DNA from 3 places in the Uliginosibacterium sp. TH139 genome. Region 2 is predicted to be linked to each of the others. Evidence: riboswitches for the same ligand, from Rfam matches in the RefSeq annotation. Region 2 holds a riboswitch; each other region holds the start of a gene.
The links. A riboswitch is a leader RNA that binds a small molecule or an ion and turns the genes downstream of it on or off. The one in region 2 is predicted to bind cobalamin.
Positions count from the first base shown of each region.

Region 1: another riboswitch for cobalamin. It lies ahead of C0V76_RS15430 (energy-coupling factor ABC transporter permease); the one in region 2 lies ahead of C0V76_RS00100 (ribonucleoside-diphosphate reductase subunit alpha).
Region 3: another riboswitch for cobalamin. It lies ahead of btuB (TonB-dependent vitamin B12 receptor); the one in region 2 lies ahead of C0V76_RS00100 (ribonucleoside-diphosphate reductase subunit alpha).

Region 1 is NZ_PKRR01000007.1:107,046-113,789, forward strand. Features, by position in the region: gene C0V76_RS15425 (sulfite reductase flavoprotein subunit alpha) at 1-2,119, shown strand, start outside; cobalamin riboswitch at 2,256-2,513, shown strand; gene C0V76_RS15430 (energy-coupling factor ABC transporter permease) at 2,700-3,365, shown strand; gene cobM (precorrin-4 C(11)-methyltransferase) at 3,368-4,177, shown strand; gene C0V76_RS15440 (sirohydrochlorin chelatase) at 4,174-5,082, shown strand; gene C0V76_RS15445 (precorrin-8X methylmutase) at 5,079-5,756, shown strand; gene C0V76_RS15450 (cobalt-precorrin-5B (C(1))-methyltransferase) at 5,753-6,744, shown strand, end outside.
Region 2 is NZ_PKRR01000001.1:21,168-27,911, forward strand. Features, by position in the region: gene C0V76_RS00095 (ribonucleotide-diphosphate reductase subunit beta) at 1-667, opposite strand, end outside; gene C0V76_RS00100 (ribonucleoside-diphosphate reductase subunit alpha) at 664-3,492, opposite strand; cobalamin riboswitch at 3,593-3,751, opposite strand; gene C0V76_RS00105 (hypothetical protein) at 3,896-4,219, opposite strand; gene C0V76_RS00110 (glycoside hydrolase family 6 protein) at 4,271-5,332, opposite strand; gene C0V76_RS00115 (MFS transporter) at 5,501-6,744, shown strand, end outside.
Region 3 is NZ_PKRR01000001.1:698,972-705,715, forward strand. Features, by position in the region: gene cobO (cob(I)yrinic acid a,c-diamide adenosyltransferase) at 1-333, opposite strand, end outside; gene btuB (TonB-dependent vitamin B12 receptor) at 382-2,199, opposite strand; cobalamin riboswitch at 2,309-2,534, opposite strand; gene C0V76_RS03265 (hypothetical protein) at 2,558-2,797, shown strand; gene C0V76_RS03270 (cell division protein ZapA) at 2,806-3,093, shown strand; RNA gene ssrS (6S RNA) at 3,191-3,373, shown strand; gene C0V76_RS03280 (EVE domain-containing protein) at 3,496-3,963, shown strand; gene C0V76_RS03285 (hypothetical protein) at 4,625-4,828, shown strand; gene C0V76_RS03290 (DcaP family trimeric outer membrane transporter) at 4,960-6,264, opposite strand; gene C0V76_RS03295 (amino acid ABC transporter ATP-binding protein) at 6,305-6,744, opposite strand, start outside.

The sequences.
Region 1 (6,744 bases), on a different contig from region 2:
GCTGCAGACGCCTCCTGGGGCGAGCAAGCTGCTGCCGCTCTATGTCCATCCCTATACCGGCCAACTGCTTGGCGAAGCGCGTGGCCAGGCTTTCTTTGAATGGATCGAGCGCCTGCACCGCTTTTTTCTGCTGCCACGTGAGCCGGGGCGAGTCGTCGCCGGCATTTTGTCGAGTAGCTTGTTGCTGCTGATCGCGTCGGGCCTTTACCTGCGCTGGCCCCGCAGGCCTCTGGACTTGCGCACCTGGCTTGGCTTCAACCCACGCCTGAAGGGTAGGCCCTTCCTTTGGAGCCTACATGCGGTGCTGGCAACCTGGGCCCTGCCGGCCTGGTTGCTGCTTACAGCTACCGGAATCTACTGGTCCTTCGATAGCGTGCGCAGCTCTGTCGACAGCTGGGCCGGTATTGAACGCGCGCCCCGCGTGAAGAAGGAGATGCCGCCAAAGGCCGATCTTAATGGAGCCGTGCCGGACATTTCGCTCGCCTGGCAGCGCTTTGCCGACAAGGTGCCGGCCTGGCGCGAGTTGCGCGTACGGCCGCCGGAAACCGCGTCGGCTGCGCTCGAAATCCTGTGGCTGCTGCCGGATGCCGCGCATCAGCGCGAGCGCAACCGTATGCTCATCGCGCTCGATGGCAAGCTGAAGAAGGACGAGCGCTTTGCCGAACAGAGCACGGGCAAGCGTGTACTGGCGATGATTCATCCGCTGCATATGGGGCGCGACTTCGGTCTCGCCGTGCAACTCTTTATGATGCTTTCGGCATTGGCACTGCCGGTGCTGGGGGTGACTGGCTGGCTGCTCTATCTTTCGCGGCGGCGTGGCGCGCGCGAGGCTGAGCGTCAGCGCAAGGCGCTTTTGCCGGTCGTAGGCGTAGCGGCGGAAGAGTCCATCCTGGTGGCCTGGGCGAGTCAGACCGGCCGCGCCGAGTCGCTCGCGCTGCGCACTGCCGCCGCGCTGCAGGCCGCTGGCCGCGCTGTGGTGATGAGGCCACTTGCCAGTCTTCAGCCGGCAGAGCTGGCGGGCTTTCCGCAGGCGCTGTTCGTGGTCAGTACCTTCGGCGAAGGTGAGGCGCCTGATACGGCTCGCGGCTTTGCTCGAGCATTGGGTTTGGCCGATCTGGAACTCGAACGTTTGCGTTTTGCAGTGCTCGCACTGGGAAACCGGCAGTACCGTCAGTTCTGCGGTTTCGGCCACAGCTTGCAGGCCGCCTTGCTGCGTTTCGGGGCTCAAGCCTGGCAGCCGCTTACGCCTGCCTGTGAAACCGAGCCGGCGGCTGTCGAGCACTGGTTTGCAGGGCTGAAGCGCTTTGGTGTGAGGGATGACAGCCTGAGCGCTTCAGCCCAAGCCGCGCCGGCCTGGGAGCCGTGGCGCCTTGCGCAGCGCACGCTGCTCAACCCTGGCAGCAGTGGCTCGCCACTGTTCGAACTCACGCTGCTGCCAGCCAAAGGGGAGCTGCCACACTGGACTCCCGGCGCACTGGTAGAGATCCTTCCCTGTCCCCATTTATGTTCCGTTGAGCCGGATCTACCGGCGCCACGTCGCTACTCGATTGCGTCGATCCACGAAGATGGGTGTCTTCAGTTAATCGTACGCCAGCATCATCATGCCCTGGGTATCGGGCTGGCTTCGGGTTTCCTGACCCTGAATTGCCCGCTCGATGACGAACTGGCGCTGCGGCTGCAGGCAAATCCGAGCTTCACTCTCGCTGAGGACGATAGCCCCAGCATTTTCATCGGCAATGGCTCCGGTATTGCCGGCCTACGTGGCTTGCTGCGCGAACGTGTGCGACGCGGCTTCGGGCGAAACTGGCTGGTCTTCGGGGAACGCCATCGTGCCACCGATAGCGTGTGCGAAACCGAGTTCGGAGTCTGGGTGCAGGCGGGCTTGCTGGAGGTGGATCGTGTCTTCTCGCGCGAGCCGGGCGGCGGCCATGTGCAGGACTTTCTGCGTGGCGAGTCCGCACGCCTCATGCGCTGGCTGGGTGAAGGCGCAGTGATTCATGTCTGCGGTAGTTTGCAGGGCATGGCGGGTGGCGTGGATGCCATGCTTGAAGCCTTGCTTGGGCGTGAAGGGCTGGACTTGCTGATCGCTCAAAAGCGCTACCGGCGCGACGTGTACTGAGCACACCAACGCCCCGAGCGACATTCGCTTGCATAAATTGTCTCCAGGCGTGGAAACATTCTTTTCTGAGGCGATCGCCAGGGTCGAGAGATCCTCTACAACATCGGGCGCTTTCAGAAAGCAGCGCTTTGTCGTTACACTTATCGCAGCTTCAGGTTCCTGCTCTGTGTCATGCACGTGCAGGTGAAATGGGAAGCCGGTGCGTGCAGCCTTCGGGTTGCGACAATTCCGGCGCTGCCCCCGCAACGGTAAGCGAGTCAAGAATGAACCGGTCAGCACGCTGCTGCTGATCTGGCCACTGTATCCAGTCGGGTATGGGAAGGCGGTTCATTCCGGTGTGCCTTGAGGCCACCACTCGCAAGCCCGGAGACCTGCCTGATGCATTGACGCAGGCCGTTGCGGTGGGCGATGGGGTGCATGTCATGAGGGGCCTCATTGCGTCCCTGCCTGTGCCCATCCGGTGTCCCTCACCACGGGCTGCAGCTCATGATGTTCATCCCTTCTTTCTCTCCTGGCCGTTCCGGCCTGCGTCGTTTCATCCACTACGCAGCGCCCGGTGGGGGCGCAAAGGAGAGTCGCAATGCATATCGAACCGGGCCAACTGGCCGCTTCCACAATTCTCGGCGCCAATGTCGTCGCCAGCGCGCTACTGGTCAGCCAGTTGCCGGGCCTGCTGCTGCGCCCGGCGCTGTGGCTGCGCACCCTGCTGGCAGCAGGTTTTTTCTCGCTGTTCATGCAGATGTATCACCTGCCGGTGGGACCGTCTGAACTGCATTTTGTTGGCGCCATGCCGATCTACCTGTTGTTCGGTTTCCTGCCAACGCTATTCGGCTTCGCCCTGGGGCTGCTGGCGCAGGGGCTGATATTCGAACCGCAGGATCTGCTGCATCTGGGCGTCAATGCGCTCTCACTGATGCTGCCGCTGCTGGCAGCGCACTTCAGCGTAGGCCGCCGCCTGACTGAGGCAGCCCGTAATGGCGAGATCGCGTCCCTGCTCAAGCTGGATGGTTTCTATTACTCAGGCGTCACCTTGATGGTGGGTTTCTGGCTCAGCCAGGGATTGGTGGCGACGCCACTCGTGGAGTGGGCTCACTTCGCTGCGAGCTATGTGACGCTGGTGCTCTTGGAGCCGGTCTTTACCTGGGGCATTGTCAGCCTGCTGACGCGAGCTTCCGGGCAGACGGACACGCCGGCCTGGGCGCGTCTGTGCCTGGATGAGAAGCTGGTTCAGCGCAGCGCGGCCTGACGATGTCCGTTGTCGCAAAGACGCCTGCCGGCCAGTCCGGCACGGTCTGGTTCGTCGGTGCCGGCCCGGGCGATCCTGAGCTCATCACGGTCAAGGGCCGTGGCCTGATCGAAGCGGCCGGCGCGATCCTGTTCGCCGGCTCTCTGGTCAGCGAGGCCGCTACGCGCTGGGCGCCATCCGCGTGTGTGATCACCGACAGCAAGGACATGACGCTGGAGCAGATGTCCGAGTGGCTCGTCGAACAGAGCTCACGCCATCCTGTAGTCGTGCGTCTGCAGACCGGAGATCCGGCGCTCTACGGCACGCTGATCGAGATGGTGCGGCCACTGGATGCGTTGGGCATTCCGGTGGGCGTGGTGCCCGGTGTTTCGTCGGCAATGGCCTCGGCGGCGGCGGCGGTGGAAAGCTTTACGCTGCCGGAGATCACCCAGACGACCATTTTTACGCGCATCGAAGGCCGCACCCCGATGCCTCCCGGTGAAGATCTTGCGGCGCTGGCGGCGCATCGCTGCACGCTGTGCATCTTCCTGTCCATCACCCTGATGCACAAGCTCGAAGCGGGCTTGCGCGCAGCGGGCTGGGCGGAGGATGCGCCGATTCTCGTTGTGCACAAGGCGAGCTGGCCGGGTGAGGAAATCATCCTGCGCGGCACGCTCGCCACCATCAAACAACAGTGTCGTGAAGCGCACATCGTGAGCCAGGCCATGGTGATCGCAAGCCCCACCCTGGGCGCACGCGAATGGCCCGAACTCGCACGCTCCAAGCTTTACGACCCGCGCTTTACCCATCGATTCAGAAAGGCCAGCGCATGAACACCACGACTATCCTCCTCGTCGGCCACGGCTCGCGCGAGGAATCCGGCAACGCCGAAATCCGCGATTTCGTTACGCAGTGGCGCAGCCGCCAGCCGGCATGGCGGATCGAGGTCTGCTTCATCGAGTTCGCTCCGCCATCGCTGCATGATGGCTTGCTCGCGGCGGCTGCACAGAGCGGGCGCGTCTTCGTGCTGCCGCTGATCCTCAATGCAGCCGGGCATGTGAAGATGGAAATCCCGGAAGCCATCGAGCATGCACGCGAACATTACCCGGGGGTCGAATTCCTGTATGGCCCCCATCTGAGCGCTTGCGATCCGATCCTGGATATCCTCAAGAATCGTCTGCGCGCTGGCATGCAGCAGCTGGACGTGCCGGACCCGACCACCACCGGCATCATCCTGCTCGGCCGTGGCTCGTCGGATCGCGCCGCCAATGGCGACATGGCCAAGATGGCGCGCTGGTTGCAGGAGGAAGGCGATCACGAGCTGGTGGATCTGGCTTTCACCGGCATCACCTGGCCCCGCCTGGAGCGGGTGGTGCAGCGTCAGGCCTTGCTGGGCATGACCCAGATCGTGGTGCTGCCTTATTACCTCTACACCGGCACGCTGATGCAGCGCATCCATCGCCAGGTGGCGCATCTGCGCAGCCAGTATCCGCAGATCCGGTTTGCCTGTGGCGAGCATTTCGGTTTCGAGCCCGAGATCTTTGCCCTGCTTGAGCAGCGGGTGGAAGATCTCAAGGCGGGGCGCGCCGAGAGCACTTTGCCTTGCGATGGCTGCAGCTATCGTGAGTTGGCGCATGACATGGGGCATGGTCACTCACATGAGCATACCCATGCGCAGCAGCCGCTGAGTTTCGTGCCCCCTGGCGCGCAGCCACTGCATGCGGAGCACGCCGGATGAGCAGTGTGAATACCGTCACCGAGCAGCTCACGCGTGCTGGTCAGCTCATCGAGCACGATAGCTTCGCGATCATCGATGCGGAGGTCGGCACGCATGCCTACAGCGCCGAGCAGTGGCCCATCGTGCGCCGCATGATTCACGCCAATGCCGATTTCGAGTTCAACGGCCTGACGGCTTTCCATCCGCAGGCGGTGGAGGCCGGCATCGTTGCAATGTTGGGCAGTGGTGCAGCGATGGTGGCGGATGTCGAGATGATCTGCTCTGGCCTCTCGCGGCCGCGTCTCGCGCACTTTGGCATTCAGGCGCATCACTTCATCAGCGATCCGGATGTGATCGCCGCTGCCCAGTTGGCGGATACGACGCGGGCCGTGCAGGCCATGCGCAAGGCGCAGCGCCTGGGTTTGCTGGAGGGGGCCATTGTCGGCATCGGTAATGCGCCCACGGCGCTGATCGAGTTGGTGCGCCTGATCCGCGAAGAAGGCGTGCGTCCCGCGCTGGTCATCGGCATGCCGGTGGGCTTTGTGGCCGCCGCAGAGTCCAAGGCCTTGATGGCGGAAATCGATGCCGTGCCGTGGATCGTGATCCGGGGCCGCAAAGGCGGCTCCACACTGGTGGTGGCGGCACTGCATGCCTTGCTGGCCCTAGCCGAGGCCAGGCAGAAAGCGCCCGCATGAGTGATGCCACGGGCGCCTCGCCCAAACCGCGCGGCACGCGTACCGGTTTCACGACAGGTGCCTGCTCTGCCGCAGCGGCGCGGGCAGCGGTTCATGGGCTGATGCTGGGGGTGATCCCCGCGCGCATCGAGTCGCAATTGCCGAATGCGCAGCGCGTGGAGTTTGCCGTTTGCGAACCTTACTGCCAGCCGCCCGGTGAGGATGGCCACGTCATGATGGCGCGGGCGGTCGTCGTGAAGTTTGCAGGCGATGACCCGGACTGTACCGATGGCGCCCGGCTCACGGCCGAGCTGCAGCGCCTGCCCGGGCGTGCCGGCTGGATCGAGATTACCGGTGGAGCAGGGGTGGGTGTGGTGAGCCTGCCCGGGCTGGGGCTGCCGGTGGGGGAAGCCGCGATCAACCCCAAGCCGCGCGCCAATATCGAGGCCAATCTGCGGGAGGTGGCGGGCAGCCTGCTGGCACAGGACGGGTTGCGCGTGATCATCTCGGTGCCTGGCGGCGAAGAGATGGCGCGCAAGACACACAACGCGCGTCTGGGCATTCTCGGCGGCATCTCGATTCTCGGTACCACCGGCATCGTCAAGCCTTACAGCACTGCAGCCTGGCGCGCGAGCGTGGTTCAGGGCGTGCAACTGGCGGCCAGCCTCGGCCAGCGAAACGCGCGTTCGATTGTGGTGCTGACGACTGGCGGGCGCACCGAGCAGTTCGCGATGCGTGAATACGCCGATCTAGCGCCGGGTGCCTTTGTGCAGATGGGGGACTTCCTGCGCTATGCGCTGGACGAAGCCGCTATGCGCGGCATCCGCCAGGTGGTGATCGCCGCCATGGTCGGCAAGCTGACCAAGATCGCCCAGGGTGAAACCATCACCCATGCCAACCGGGCCGAGGTGGACACCCGCCTGCTGGCCGAGCTGGCCGCCGGGATTGGCGCCAGTGCCGAGGATTGCACGGAGATCGAAGCCAATCCGACCGCGCGTTTTGCGGCCGA
Region 2 (6,744 bases):
CGAAGAACATGTAGGAGAGCGCGAACTCGTGCAGGTTGTCGCGATCGGCGAGGTCGAAGTCGGAACGCATGACACGCTCGAGGCGACGGTTGGCCAGCGAGATCTTGGCGTTGATCTCGGGCACCACACGGTAGCGGTTGTAGATCTCCTGCTGATCGATGCCCAGGGTTTCGATGCAGTGTTGGTAGGTCCAGGTGTGCAGCGCTTCTTCGTACACCTGACGCGCCTGGTAGATCTGCAGTTCGGGCGCGCTCATCTTTTCCATCACCGCCAGGCCGATGTTGCGCATGGCGAGGATGTCCGAGGTGGTGAGGTAGGCCAGCACGTTTTCGAACACATGGCGCTCCGCCGGCGTGAGTTTATGCTGGTAATCATGCACGTCCTGCGCCATCGAGATTTCGAGCGGGGTCCAGTGGTTCTTGTTGGCGTTGAGGAAGAAATCCCAGGCCCACGGATACTTGAACGGGGCGAGCTGGTTGATATCGCCCTGACCGTTGACGATGCGTTTGTCCTGCGCGCGGACGGCAGCCAGCGCAGGGTGCGGCATGTTGCCGGTGACACCACGCGGCACCGGCGCAGCCGCCTGCGGCGCCGGTGCGGAGCCGGTCGCCACGGGCTGGAGGGCGGGCGCGGGGCTGCCCCAGTCTTCGAAATTCAGGGAGCTCATTGGCAGGCCTCGCATTCGGGGTTGTCGATGGAGCAGAACTTGGGCTCGGCGGGCACATTGATCTGCTCGACCGGGGCGGAGGTTTTCTCCATGGCGGTGGCACCGAGGGTGCGAAGGTAGTAGGTGGTCTTCAGGCCACGCTTCCAGGCCAGCTTGTAGATCTCGTCGAGCTTGCGGCCCGAGGGCGCAGCCAGGTACAGGTTCAGCGACTGGGCCTGATCGATCCACTTCTGGCGGCGCGCGGCGGCTTCGATCAGCCACACCGCGTCCACCTCGAAAGCAGTGGCGTAACGGGCCTTGAGCTCGGCCGGGATACGGTCGATGCGGGCCAGCGAGCCATCGAAATACTTCAAGTCAGCGATCATCACTTCATCCCACAGGCCGAGGGCTTTCAGATCGCGTACCAGGTGTTCGCCCACCACCGTGAATTCACCGGAGAGGTTGGATTTCACGTAGAGGTTCTGATAATCCGGCTCGATGCAGGCGGAGACACCGATGATGTTGGAAATGGTGGCGGTAGGTGCGATGGCAACGCAGTTGGAGTTGCGCATGCCGTAGCGGCCGATCTGGCTGCGCAGGGCATCCCAATCGAGGCGCGCGCTGCGATCTACTTCCACCGCTTCGCCGCGACCTTCTTCGAGCAGGGCAATCGACTCGTGCGGCAGGATGCCACGATCCCACAGGCTGCCACGGTAGCTGGAGTACACACCACGCTCGCGGGCCAGCTCGCTGGAGGCCCAGTAGGCCTGATAGCAGACGGCTTCCATGGAGCGATCGGCAAATTCGACGGCTTCATTCGAGGCGAAAGGCAGGCCCATGCGGTGCAGGCAGTCGGCATAGCCCATCACACCGAGGCCCACCGGGCGGTGGCGCAGGTTGGAAGTGCGCGCCTTGGGGGTGGCGTAGAAATTGATGTCAACCACGTTGTCGAGCATGCGCATGGCGGTGCTGACGGTGCGGGCGAGCTTGGCCTGATCAAGCTGCCACTCACCCTCGATCTGCACCAGGTGGGCCGGCAGGTTCACCGAGCCGAGGTTGCACACGGCGGTCTCGGTGTCGGAGGTGTTGAGGGTGATCTCGGTGCACAGGTTGGAGCTGTGGACCACACCGGCATGCTGCTGCGGCGAGCGCAGGTTGCACGGATCCTTGAAGGTGATCCAGGGATGGCCGGTCTCGAACAGCATGGTCAGCATCTTGCGCCACAGTTGCACGGCGGGCAGCTTCTTGTGCAGCTTGAGCTCGCCACGTGCGGCCTTCTCTTCGTAGGCCTCGTAGGCAGTGCGGAAGGCGCTGCCGAATTTCTCGTGCAGGTCGGGCACATCGGAAGGCGAGAACAGGGTCCAGTCTTCACCGGCGATCACGCGCTGCATGAAGAGATCCGGAATCCAGTTGGCGGTGTTCATGTCGTGCGTGCGGCGGCGCTCATCGCCAGTGTTCTTGCGCAGCTCCAGGAACTCCTCGATGTCGAGGTGCCAGGTCTCCAGATAGGCACACACCGCGCCCTTGCGCTTGCCGCCCTGATTCACGGCCAGCGCCGTGTCATTGACCACCTTGAGGAAGGGGATCACGCCCTGGCTCTTGCCGTTGGTGCCTTTGATGCGGCTGCCCAGCGAACGCACCGGGGTCCAGTCGTTACCCAGGCCACCGGCATACTTCTGAAGCAGGGCATTTTCCTTCACCGCCTGATAGATGCCGTCCAGATCGTCAGCTACCGTGGTCAGATAGCAGGAGGAGAGCTGCGAGTGGCAGGTGCCACTGTTGAACAGGGTCGGCGTGCTGCTCATGAAATCGAAGCTGGCAAGCAGCTGGTAGAACTCGATGGCGCGCGCTTCGCGGTCGATCTCATTCAGTGCCAGTCCCATCGCCACGCGCATGAAGAAACTCTGCGGCAGCTCGATGCGGCGCTCTTCGATGTGCAGGAAGTAGCGGTCGTAGAGCGTTTGCAGGCCGAGGTAGTCAAAGCGCAGATCGTTGTCGGCCTTCAGGGCGGCAGCCAGGCGCGGCAGGTCGTATTCAGCCAGACGCGCATCGAGCAGGCCTGCCTTGACGCCTTCGCGGATCAGGCCTGGGAAAGCTTCCGGCAGGCGCGCAGCCATGGCGACCTGGCCCAGCTCCTCACCCAGCACTTCGATGCTCACGCTGCGCAGCAGCAGGCGGGCAGCCAGCTTGGAATAATCCGGATCACGTTCGATCAGGGTGCGCGCCGCGAGCACCAGAGACTGACGCACGGAAGCCACCGGTACGCCGTCGTAGAGATTGTGCAGGGCGTGTTCGAGCACGGTTTCGGCGGACACATCCCCCAAGCCAACGCAGGCTTCACGAATCTGGCCAAGCAGGGCAACTTCATCCAGCGGACGACGCTCGTCGCCATCCAGCACATGCAGGCGGGCCGGCGCGGCAGCGGGCACGGCAGCCTGCTGGGCGGCGCGTTCGGAAGAGCGCTTCTCACGGTAGAGCACATAGGCCCGGGCCACATCGTGCTGGCCGGCGCGCATCAGGGCCAGTTCGACCTGATCCTGCACATCTTCGATATGCACCGTGCCGCCGCCAGGCAGGCGGCGGGTCAGCGCACCGACCACAGTCGCCGTAAGCTGATTCACCAGCTCGCGGATGCGCGCCGAAGCGGCGCCTTGCCCACCCTCGACCGCGATGAAAGCCTTGGACAGCGCCACGCTGATTTTCTCAGCCTGGAAGGGCACCACAGCGCCATTGCGGCGGATCAGCTCGAGACCTGCCTGGCTGGCGGCAAAGTCGGATTCGCTGCTGGAAATGCTGCTGGGCGCGCTGCTGCGGGCGGCCTCGACCGCGATGGCGGAATGTTGCATGCCGGCTCTCTCTCTTGATGGGGAACGGCATGCCGGGGGGCGGTGAACGCAGGCCTGCAGGCAGCGTCGCATCGGCCCCGGAGACACCCCGCTCCAGTTGATGTTTTATCTGTGTGACGGCCGGTCTCCTGGCTGCCGGGTCAAAGCCTGTCGGCAGCCTTCCCGGATCATCCCAGTGGCATGCCGGCACTCGCCGGTCACAGTTGCGGGGGCAGCGCCAGCGAGCTGGCTTCCCGACACCGTCGGGACGGAGTGTAGGGGCTGTATTTAGTCGGAGTCAAGCCGATGACAACTATACCTAGTAGCAGATACAAATAACCCGACTAGATGTAGTGAAATCCAGAAAACCGCTTGCGGGCTTGCTGCAGGGCCACTTGCACTGGTTTTGTGCCACCCGGCGCGCTTACTCCTGGCGCACCAGACGCACGCCATCCACCACCATCACCCACTCACCCTGCTCCGGGTGCGGACGCTGGCTGACAACGAAGGTGGCCGAGGCCGGCCCCAACCCGGCAACGATGTTGTCGCCCTCGAAACGCTGGATCGGCACATCCAGCGAGGTACTGTTGCTACCCTGGGCGCGCTGGTAATACAGGCGGCCGTCACTGCTGATCGACAGCAGCATGCCAGGACCCTCCCAGTCGCCGGCATAGATCTCCTTGTCGGCAGGCAGGGGTTCGCTGCACGCGCTGAGCAGCAGCAGGATGAGAGGCAGGAGGCGTTTCATGCGGAGCATCTTCCAGGCGTAAAAAGCCCGGCAAGCGCCGGGCTAAGGGGCTCAGCCGCCCGTGGCGAGGCGATAGGCCAGGTCCGGCGAGAACTGGCCGGCGCCGGCTGCACAGCCATCGGCTTCGCCCGGGGCCTTGAGCCACAGCGCCATCTCCATGCCGCTACCAAGACTCAGTACCTTGCTGGTGGCACCGACCTTGCGGCCAGCCGGGTCGCACCATTCGCTGCCGTTCGGGCCATTGCCGTTGCGCGAAGAGTCGATCACATAAGGCTTGGCGGCACTGCCCTGGAGCTGAAGCTGCGCGATCACGGCCGCGCCGTGGGTCTGCAGTTCGGTATCGGCCCGGTAGTTGGACACGTTCAGGGCAAAACCACGCACCCGCGCCACACCGGCATTGATCAAGCGGGTAGCAGTATCAGCCGCACTCTTCCAGTTCGAATGGCCTGCATCGATATAGACCCAGGCATTCGGAGCCTTGGCGGCAAACTGGTCGACGGCGTAATTGAGCAGTGCCAGGCGCGCCGTGCGGTCGGCATCCGAGGGCAGGCAGTCGAGCTGCATCAGCGCGTCCGGCTCAAGGATCACGATCGCCGGCTTGCTGCCGATGCCACCAGCAAATGCGCTGATCCAGGTCTTGTAGGCGTCACCACCGCTGGAGCCGCCGGCGCTGTAAGAGCCGCAATCACGGCTGGGAATGTTGTAGGCAATCAGCAGCGGGATCTTGCCGGCGCTCTGCGCCGCGCTGGCATAGCCACTCACGGCAGTGGCGATATCGCCACTCCATTCGCCGAACCACTTGCCGAAGGCCTGCTGGGCGATCGCGCTGTTGATGGTGGCGGTGCGTGAGTCAGCGGGATTGGCGGCTACCCAGTTGCGCACCTGCGAATTCGGGTCGGAGTAGAAGGCGCTGAAGCCATTGCTGAGGCCCAAACCTCCGCTGGCACTGCTCGCCGTGCTGGAACTGGCGATGCTGCTGGCCGCTGTGCTGCTCGCCTGAACCGAAACCGACGACGCGGAGGCGCCTCCACTGCTACCCGCACTTCCACCGCCGCCGCCACACGCGGCCAGCATGAGAGCGGCCACCGCTCCGACCAGAAAGACCTGACGCATTGCTTCACTCCCCGAAACTGCTTGTTATGTGCGTGGAATCCTAAGCAGAATCCGTGACTTAATTCACGGAAACTCGACCAGTGGCACTGCGCTGCTGCCAGCTGTGAGGCTCGCCGCGGGCTCTGGCCTGCGTTATCCTCGCCCGGCATCCTGACCGGCTCCCTGCGCATGTCCATCGAACCTTCCCGCTCCACCCTGCAGCTTCTCGGCGCCCGTCGATTCGGCCCGCTGTTCCTCACGCAGTTCTGTGGCGCGTTCAATGACAACGTGTTCAAGAACACGCTGCTGCTGCTGATCACCTTCCAGGCCGGCCAGGTGCTCGGACTGGCGCCGGCGGTGGCGGTGCAACTGGCGGCGGGGCTATTCGTACTGCCCTTCTTCCTGTTTTCGGCGCTGGCTGGCCAGCTGGCGGACAAGTACGACAAGAGCCGCCTGATCCGCATCATCAAGGCGGTGGAGATCGGTATCGCAGTGGTCGCCAGCGTGGGTTTCTTCACCCGCCATGTGGAGCTGCTGCTCTTCGCCCTGTTCATGATGGGCTTGCACTCCACCTTCTTCGGCCCGCTCAAGTATTCGATCCTGCCGCAGCACCTGCATCCGGACGAACTTGTCGCCGGCAATGCCTGGGTGGAGAGCGGCACCTTCGTGGCGATCCTTGCCGGCAGCGTGCTCTCCGGCCTGCTGATGGCCATTCCGCAGATCGGAGCGGACCTGTGCGGCGTGCTCACGGTGATCGTAGCGGGGCTGGGTTACGCGGCCAGCCGGCGTATTCCGCCGGCGCCTTCACCCGCGCCAGAGCTCAAGGTGAGCCACAACTTCATCGCCGAAACCTGGCGCAACCTGAAGCTCGCCGCGCGCAACAAGACCGTGTTCATGGCGCTACTGGGCATCTCTTGGTTCTGGTTCTTCGGCGCCCTGCTGCTGACCGAGTTCGCCCCTTATGTGCAGGGTGTGCTGGGCGGCGATGAGCTGATGGTTACCACCTTGCTGGGTACCTTCATCGTCGGCATCGCGACGGGCTCCTTCCTGTGCGAGCGCATGTCGGGCAAGCATGTGGAGCTGGGCCTGGTGCCGCTCGGCACGCTGTGCATCAGCCTGTTTGCCTTCGACCTGTGGCTGGCCAGCCCCACCGGTACGCCAGCAGCGCTCACCCTGGCGGGTTTCCTGGCCAAGCCCGCCAGCTGGCGCATCCTCCTCGACATGGTGATGATCGGCGTCGGTGGCGGCTTTTTCACCGTACCACTGTATGCGCTGATGCAGAGCCGCTCGAATGTGGCCGAACGCTCGCGCATCATCGCCGCCAACAACATCCTGAATGCCGCTTTCATGGTGGCCTCGGCCGGCATCACGGCTGGGCTGCTCGCCGCCGGGCTCACGATCCCGCAATTGTTCCTGGTTTGCGCGCTGCTGAA
Region 3 (6,744 bases), 680 kb from region 2:
GGCTTTGTCCTGCGCATCGTTCTGGGTGTCCCAGGTGAAGCCATCGCCCATTACATGCCATTTGACGCTCGGATGCTCGCGGAAGAAGGCTTCCTCGCCGGTATCCGAGCGGCTCTTGATGAACTGCACGACGGCACAGTTCATGCCGTGTCCGAGCGCACGGGCGAGTACGCCGAAGGCTGCACTGCTCTTGCCCTTGCCGTTGCCGGTATTGACCAGCAGCAGGCCGCGCTCTTCATCGGCAGCTGCGATATTCGCGTCGATGATGGCTTTCTTGCGGGCCATGCGCGCCAGGTGGCGGGCTTCGCGTTCGTTGTGGGCGGCTTCGCTCATGTTCTCTCCTCGGGCGCAGCCGGCGGGTGCCGGCTGCGGGTAAGCACTTTACTTGGGTTGATAGCGCAGGGTCAGCCAGGCACTGGTACCCGCCTGGTTATAGCCATACGCCGTCTGGTAGTTCTTGTCGAACACGTTCTCGAGGCGGGTCTGGGCGCGCCAGTCCTTGTTGAGTGCGTATTCGGCACGCAGATCGGTGGTGGCATAGCCACCCAGCTTGACCTTGTTGGCAGCATCGTCATAACGCGAGCCGACACCGTTCAGGCTGGCGCCGATGCTCCAGGCGCCGAGCTGGTGGTCTGCGTCAAGACGGCCGAACTGGCGGGCTCGGCGCACCAGCAGATTGCCATCGGTACTGCTGCCGGATTGATCCTGCGGATTCTGCAAGGTGGCACTGGCGGCCAGCGTGGTGTTGCCGAAGTGCTGCTTGGCGCCCAGCTCCAACCCGGTGATGCGGGCCTTGGAGACATTGCTCGGGATCCAGATAGCCGAGCCGGTGCTGATCGGTGCCCAGGCAATCAGGTTGCTGACCTCCGTGCGGAACAGGCTGGCTTCCCAGCTGAAGCCGCCGGTCTTGCCGGAAGCACCAAGTTCGCTGCTGCGTGATTTCTCGGGTTGCAGATCCGGATTGCCGGCACCCGGGTAGTACAGGTCATTGAAGCTCGGTGCCTTGAAGGCCGTGCCATAACTGGCACGCAGTCGCAGGGCGGGGGTGAAGGTGTAACCCAGCGCGAGGCTGCCGGTATTGTGATGGCCATACTGTTCGTTCTTGTCGTGACGCCCGGCAACTTGCAGATCGAAACGGCCGATGTCGGCCAGATACTGCCCGAACACGGCCTGATTGACGCGGCTATCCAGCGCGTAGCTGGTACTGCTCAGCGCTTCGTCATACAGGTAGTCGTAGCCGCCGACCAGCTGGTGGCCTTCGGCCAGGGTGAAATCGTTCTGCCAGCTGGCTTGGCTGCGGCGTGTGTCGAAGCGCGAGGAGAACTTGTCATCCTTGAAATTCTTGGAGGCATCCAGGGTCTGAGCCAGCTTGAAGGACGTGGTGTAGCGCTCACTGGCCGCCCAGCGCAGATTGCCAGCGTAGAGATCCTGTTGCAGATCGGTAACGTTCGGATTGCCGTCATATTCATTGCGACCCTCGGTGTGCAGGGCCTGGGCGTCGTAACTCAGGTTTTCACCGATGCGGCCGCCGCCGCGCACATTCACTGTGCTGCGTGTGTAGCCGTCACGATCCGATTCGGGTGCGCTGCCGCCATCCTTGACGTTGATGCCGCGCGTGGTAAGGCCTGATGCGCCGAGGTTAAGCCAGGCGTCCGGCGAGCCGAAGCCGCCGGCAGCCGAGCCCTCGAAACTGTGGCGCGAACCGCCAGTGAGGCTCAGGCTGGTGGGTTGCACGCCCTTTTTGGTGAAGATCTGGATCACGCCGCCGATGGCTTCCGAGCCATACAGGCTGGCGCGCGGGCCGCGTACGAGTTCGATGCGCTCGATTTGTTCGATCGGCAGATCTTGCAGTGCGGTGCCGCCACTGGTGGCCGAGCCGACTTTCACGCCATCGATCAACACCAGGGTGTGATCCGAGTTGGTGCCGCGGAGGAACAAGGAGGTCGTCTTGCCGGGGCCGCCGTTATTGGCGAACTGCACGCCGGGCAGACCGCGCAGCAGATCCGGCACCGAGCGGGCCTGTTGCTGCTCGATCTCCTTGCGGGTGATGACGCTGACCGAAGTGAGGGTTTCCTCGGCGCTGCGCGCCACGCGGTTGGCGGTGATCACCACTGGCGCGAGTTCGGTTTCCTGAGCCAGCACAGGATGGGAGAGGGCCAGCAGCAAGGCCGCCGGCAGGGTTTTGTGAGTGAAATTCAAGACAGACTCCTTCCGTGCCGCCCGCACGGATCATAGACAGGGGCGGGGCGTCGGGAAGGAGAAAACGCGGAACGTGAGGGAGCGGTTCCGGTCACCGCCCTCCGCGATGCGCCTCGAATACGCTTCGGGCCGGTCTCCGGACTCGCGAGTGAAGAAAACTCTTCCGACACAACGCCTTCCCGTGCAAAAGCACAGTGGCTGCCTGCTGCGTCTTGACTCGCTTACCGTTGCGGGGGCAGTGCCGGAATGGCAATATCCTGTGGATACGGCGCACCGGCTTCCCGTTTAATCCGCACCAAGGGCATGGGGCGGACACCTGAAGCAGCGCGCATTTTAGCCGAACGGCAGGTGCTTTGCGTTGACCGGTTTTGCTGCGCAGCACTACCATCAGCAGATGGATGCCGAACTCACCAGTCTCGAAACCCGTCTCGCCACGCTGCTCGCCGAGTACAAAGGCCTGCACCTCGAAAACCGCGAACTGACTACTCGCGTGGCCACTCTGCAAGCCGAAAACAAACGCCTCGGCGAGAAGGTGGCGGTGGCAACGGAACGCGTTGAAGCGCTGCTCAAACGTCTGCCGGTCGAGGATGAAAAATGAGCGAAGCCGTGAAGATCCAGATTATGGGCCGTGAGTACCAGGTATCGGTCAAGCCAGATGAGCGTGAAACGCTGCAGGCGGCGGTGGAAATGGTCAACGCGAAGCTTCAGCAACTGCTCGGCAAGAACTCATCGGGCAGCGAATCCACTGCCGTGATGTGTGCCCTGATGATTGCGCATGAGGCCGTGGTGGCTCAGCGCACGGCAGGCTTGGACATGCCTTCCTATCAGCGTAGAATCGAGGCCATGATCCGCCAGATCGATCAGGCTTCAATGAAACAGGAGAAGCTTTTCTGAGCGGTTTGTGTAGTCAGGATATGTCCTCACAGCGCAGTGACTGATCCTGGCCGATAAAGAATTCAAGGACGGCCGAAACAAAGGCGGTCCGGCAAGTTTTCCCCTGCGGTGTTCGTTTGAGCCTTAAGCTCCTTGAACCAATGTCTACGCGACATGGTTGTCGGCCCACCAAGCCGCTGTTGTGAGCGCCCCTTATGCCGGGCGCACCTGAAGCGGCCGGGTAGATGACCCCCTGAACCCAGGTTCAGGAATACGGCTCGACGGCACATGCGGGGGACCCAACAAAGGCGCGAAGCTTCCGGCTTCGCGCCTTTTCATTTTTCCGGGCCGCCGCCGGGTGACTGGCCTCTCTGGACCGGCTGGCGGCACAATGCGTGAATCAGGTTTCTTGCCGAGGGAAGCATGCGCTACTGGTTGATGAAGAGCGAGCCGGACGATTGCAGCATCGACGATCTGGCCGCCATGCCGCAACAGACGGTGGCGTGGCACGGCGTACGCAACTATCAGGCGCGCAACTTCATGCGCGACACCATGCGCCCTGGTGATCTGGCCTTCTTCTACCATTCATCCTGCCCCCGGCCCGGGATCGCTGGCATTGCGCAGGTGGCGAGTCTGGCCTATCCGGATGCCAGCCAGTTTGATCCGGCCAGTCGTTTCTTTGATCCGAAGTCTGTGCCCGAGCGGCCGCGCTGGCTCAATGTTGATATGCGTTTTGAGCGCAAGCTTGAACTGATTCCGCTGGTTGAGTTGCGCCGTCATCCGGAGCTGGAAAAAATGCGTCTGCTTCAACCCGCCAGTCGTTTGTCGATCACGCCAGTTGCCCCTGAGGAGTGGCAATTCATTCTGGCGGCACTGACGCGGGACGCCTGAGCACGAGTCCGTTTGATGATGGAAAGCCCCTTGGGCCAAGTGCCTAGCAAAGGGTGTGCAGAGTGTTTTAAACGGGAACAGGGGCTTACACCCTTGGGTGTAAGGGTTTTCCCTTATCTATTTGATTCTATTGGTGTTGTTACGGCGCGACGATAAAAAAGTTTTAAGCTAAAAAAGTATTTTGATACACCCATAAGTCGCAATGATGTGTAAGAATTCCTCTCACCACGGAGTCAGCTCCGCGACCGCAAGGCGCCAGGGCACACCGGGGAGAGTGAGGAGACAGGGCGTTCCGTCAGAGAATGCCTTATATGGAGCGCGCCACGGGCAGCTGCTCCTGGTAGCAGCGAGCAGCCGGGCCCCGGGGGGCCCGGTTTGCCCGGTCAGACGAATTTGGCCCTTAGCTCAGCTGAGCTTGGGGCAGGTGACCGAGGGGGGTCACAAGAAGGGGGAGGGAAATCCGCGATTCGGATTTCCTCAATTTGGGACGGGAAGTCACGGCGTGACTTCCCGTTTTTTTATGTGCATCTTGCGGCGTGCCAGGAAGTGTTATGCCGAGACCTGCAGAAACCCCTATTCGCAAACCCTGATAAATTTTTCCTCATCTCCTGCATAGGATGAAGCAAGGCCGGTTTTCCGCTTCAACTACAGGAGGTTCATCATGGCTGCCATTGCAAGCGCTCCGCTGCCGGTGCTGAAACACGAGACTTTTCATAGTGACAATGATCGCGAACACGATGGTTTGGAGGCTGAGCTCGCGCCGGACTTCGATCGTGGAAGGATTCTGGAAGACCTGATTGTGGGCGAGCATGGGCGCGCCGAGGAAGAAGGCATGAAGCTGTTGCTCAAGGGCGGCATGATCTGAACCGTCTGTTCTATGCAGGATTTAGGGTTTGTGGTTACCGTTCTTGGCATCGCGCTGGCCCTGAAAAAGAAAAGCCCCCGGAATCCGGGGGCTTTTCCCTTGCTGTGGGCCGGTGAGTGGCCCCGCCAGGATTAGTTGCCGAAGCTGTAGGTCGCAGCGAGGTTCAGGCGCGGTTCGGTACCGCTCTGGCCGTCCAGCGTATCGCGGTGGGAGAGCATGAACTCACTGCCCAGCTCGATGTTGGCCACCGGGTTCCACAGCAGGCCGATGCTGCCGCTGCGGATTGAGCGGTTAAGGGTGCCCTTGCCGTTTTGGTTGGCGTACTCAACATAGTTACCGTTGTAGGTACGTTGCTGACCGTAAGCGAGCGTCGAGCGCAGGGTATCGCTGAATTTGTGTTGCAGCGAAAAGACCATGCCCAGTTCGCGCGGCAGGTAAACCTTGCTGGTGGCCGAGTCGGCGATAGCACCAACGGATTCGTTGAAGAAGCGGCCCATGCCTTCGCCGTAGCTGAAGCTGGTCAGGAAGGCGGTGCTGTCGGTGATCTTGAACGAGTTGCCGAGACCGAGGCCGTAGCCGCGCTTGGCGGCGCTGGTGACATCGCTCTTGATGGCGTTGTCAGTGGTCAGGCCGCGCACGGCGATGTGGCCCCAGTCGAAGGCACGATCCCAGCGCAGGACCAGATCCGGCGTGCGCGAGATGTTGTCGCCGCTGTCCTTGCCTGTACCCTTGGTTTCGAGTGCGGCGATGAAGTTGCCAGCGCCAGCGGTGGCGTAGGTGTAGCGGATTTGCGGCTGACGCAGCGAGGTGTTGCCGGTCGGGCCGTTGAAGTCCACCACATCCGGGCTGGAATCCAGGTCCATGAAGGTGGACCAGGTCTGGCCGAGCAGCCAGCCACCCACTTGGCCGTAGGCGTGACGCAGGCGCATGGTGTTGGAGTCGGTGTAGAAGTCGCCTTCAACCTTGGTTGTGAGCGAGCCCAGCGCGGTCGGCGTGAAGGCTTCGAAGCCCAGGCGCGAAACGTTGGCGAACATATAGGTTTCGTTCTTGCGGGCAGCGTCCGCCGTGCCGTTCAGGGCGATGTTGGGCTGATAGGCTGCGTAGTCGCCGCCGTTGCTGCGGTTGTTACGGCCACCGAAGTTATGCACCGCATCGAGGCGGGCAAAGCCGTACAGGCGCACCGAAGTCTCTTCGCCGGCACGACGCGTCGAGCCGGGGATGTCGCCCTTCATGACCACTTCCTTGCTCTGAGCTTCGACCTGATTGGCCAGATCCTGGCGCTGCTTGGCTTCGGCAGCCTGGCTGGTCTTGAGATCAGCGATCTGCTTCTGCAGTTCAGCGATCTGCTTTTCGAGCAGATCAAGCTTGGTATCGGCGGCGAAGGAAGGAAGGCTCAGTGCTGCGGCGACGGCGCCGACAAGGATGCGTTTTTTCATGGATTCACACTCACTTGATGGTTGAAAGGACGGGCAAAGCTCATGCTGCGTGCTTGATCTGCTTCAGGAAAGCCTGGGCACGCGGGTGATTCGGGGCAGAAAAGAACTGTTGCGGGTCTGTACTTTCTTCTACGATCTGGCCGTGATCGAAAAAAATCACACGGTCAGCTACTTCTCGGGCAAAGCCCATTTCGTGGGTCACGATCAGCATGGTCATGCCACTTTTCGCGAGATCCCGCATGACCAGCAGCACTTCGTTAACCATTTCCGGGTCCAGCGCCGAAGTAGGTTCGTCGAAGAGCATCACCTTGGGTTGCATGGCGAGTGCGCGGGCAATTGCGACACGCTGCTGCTGACCGCCCGAAAGCTGGCTCGGATATTTATGAGCATGCGCTGAGAGGCCTACCCGCTCAAGCAATTCCAGTGCCACTTGCTCGGCTTTGGCGCGACTCCATTTGCGCACCCGGCGTGGCGCCAGGG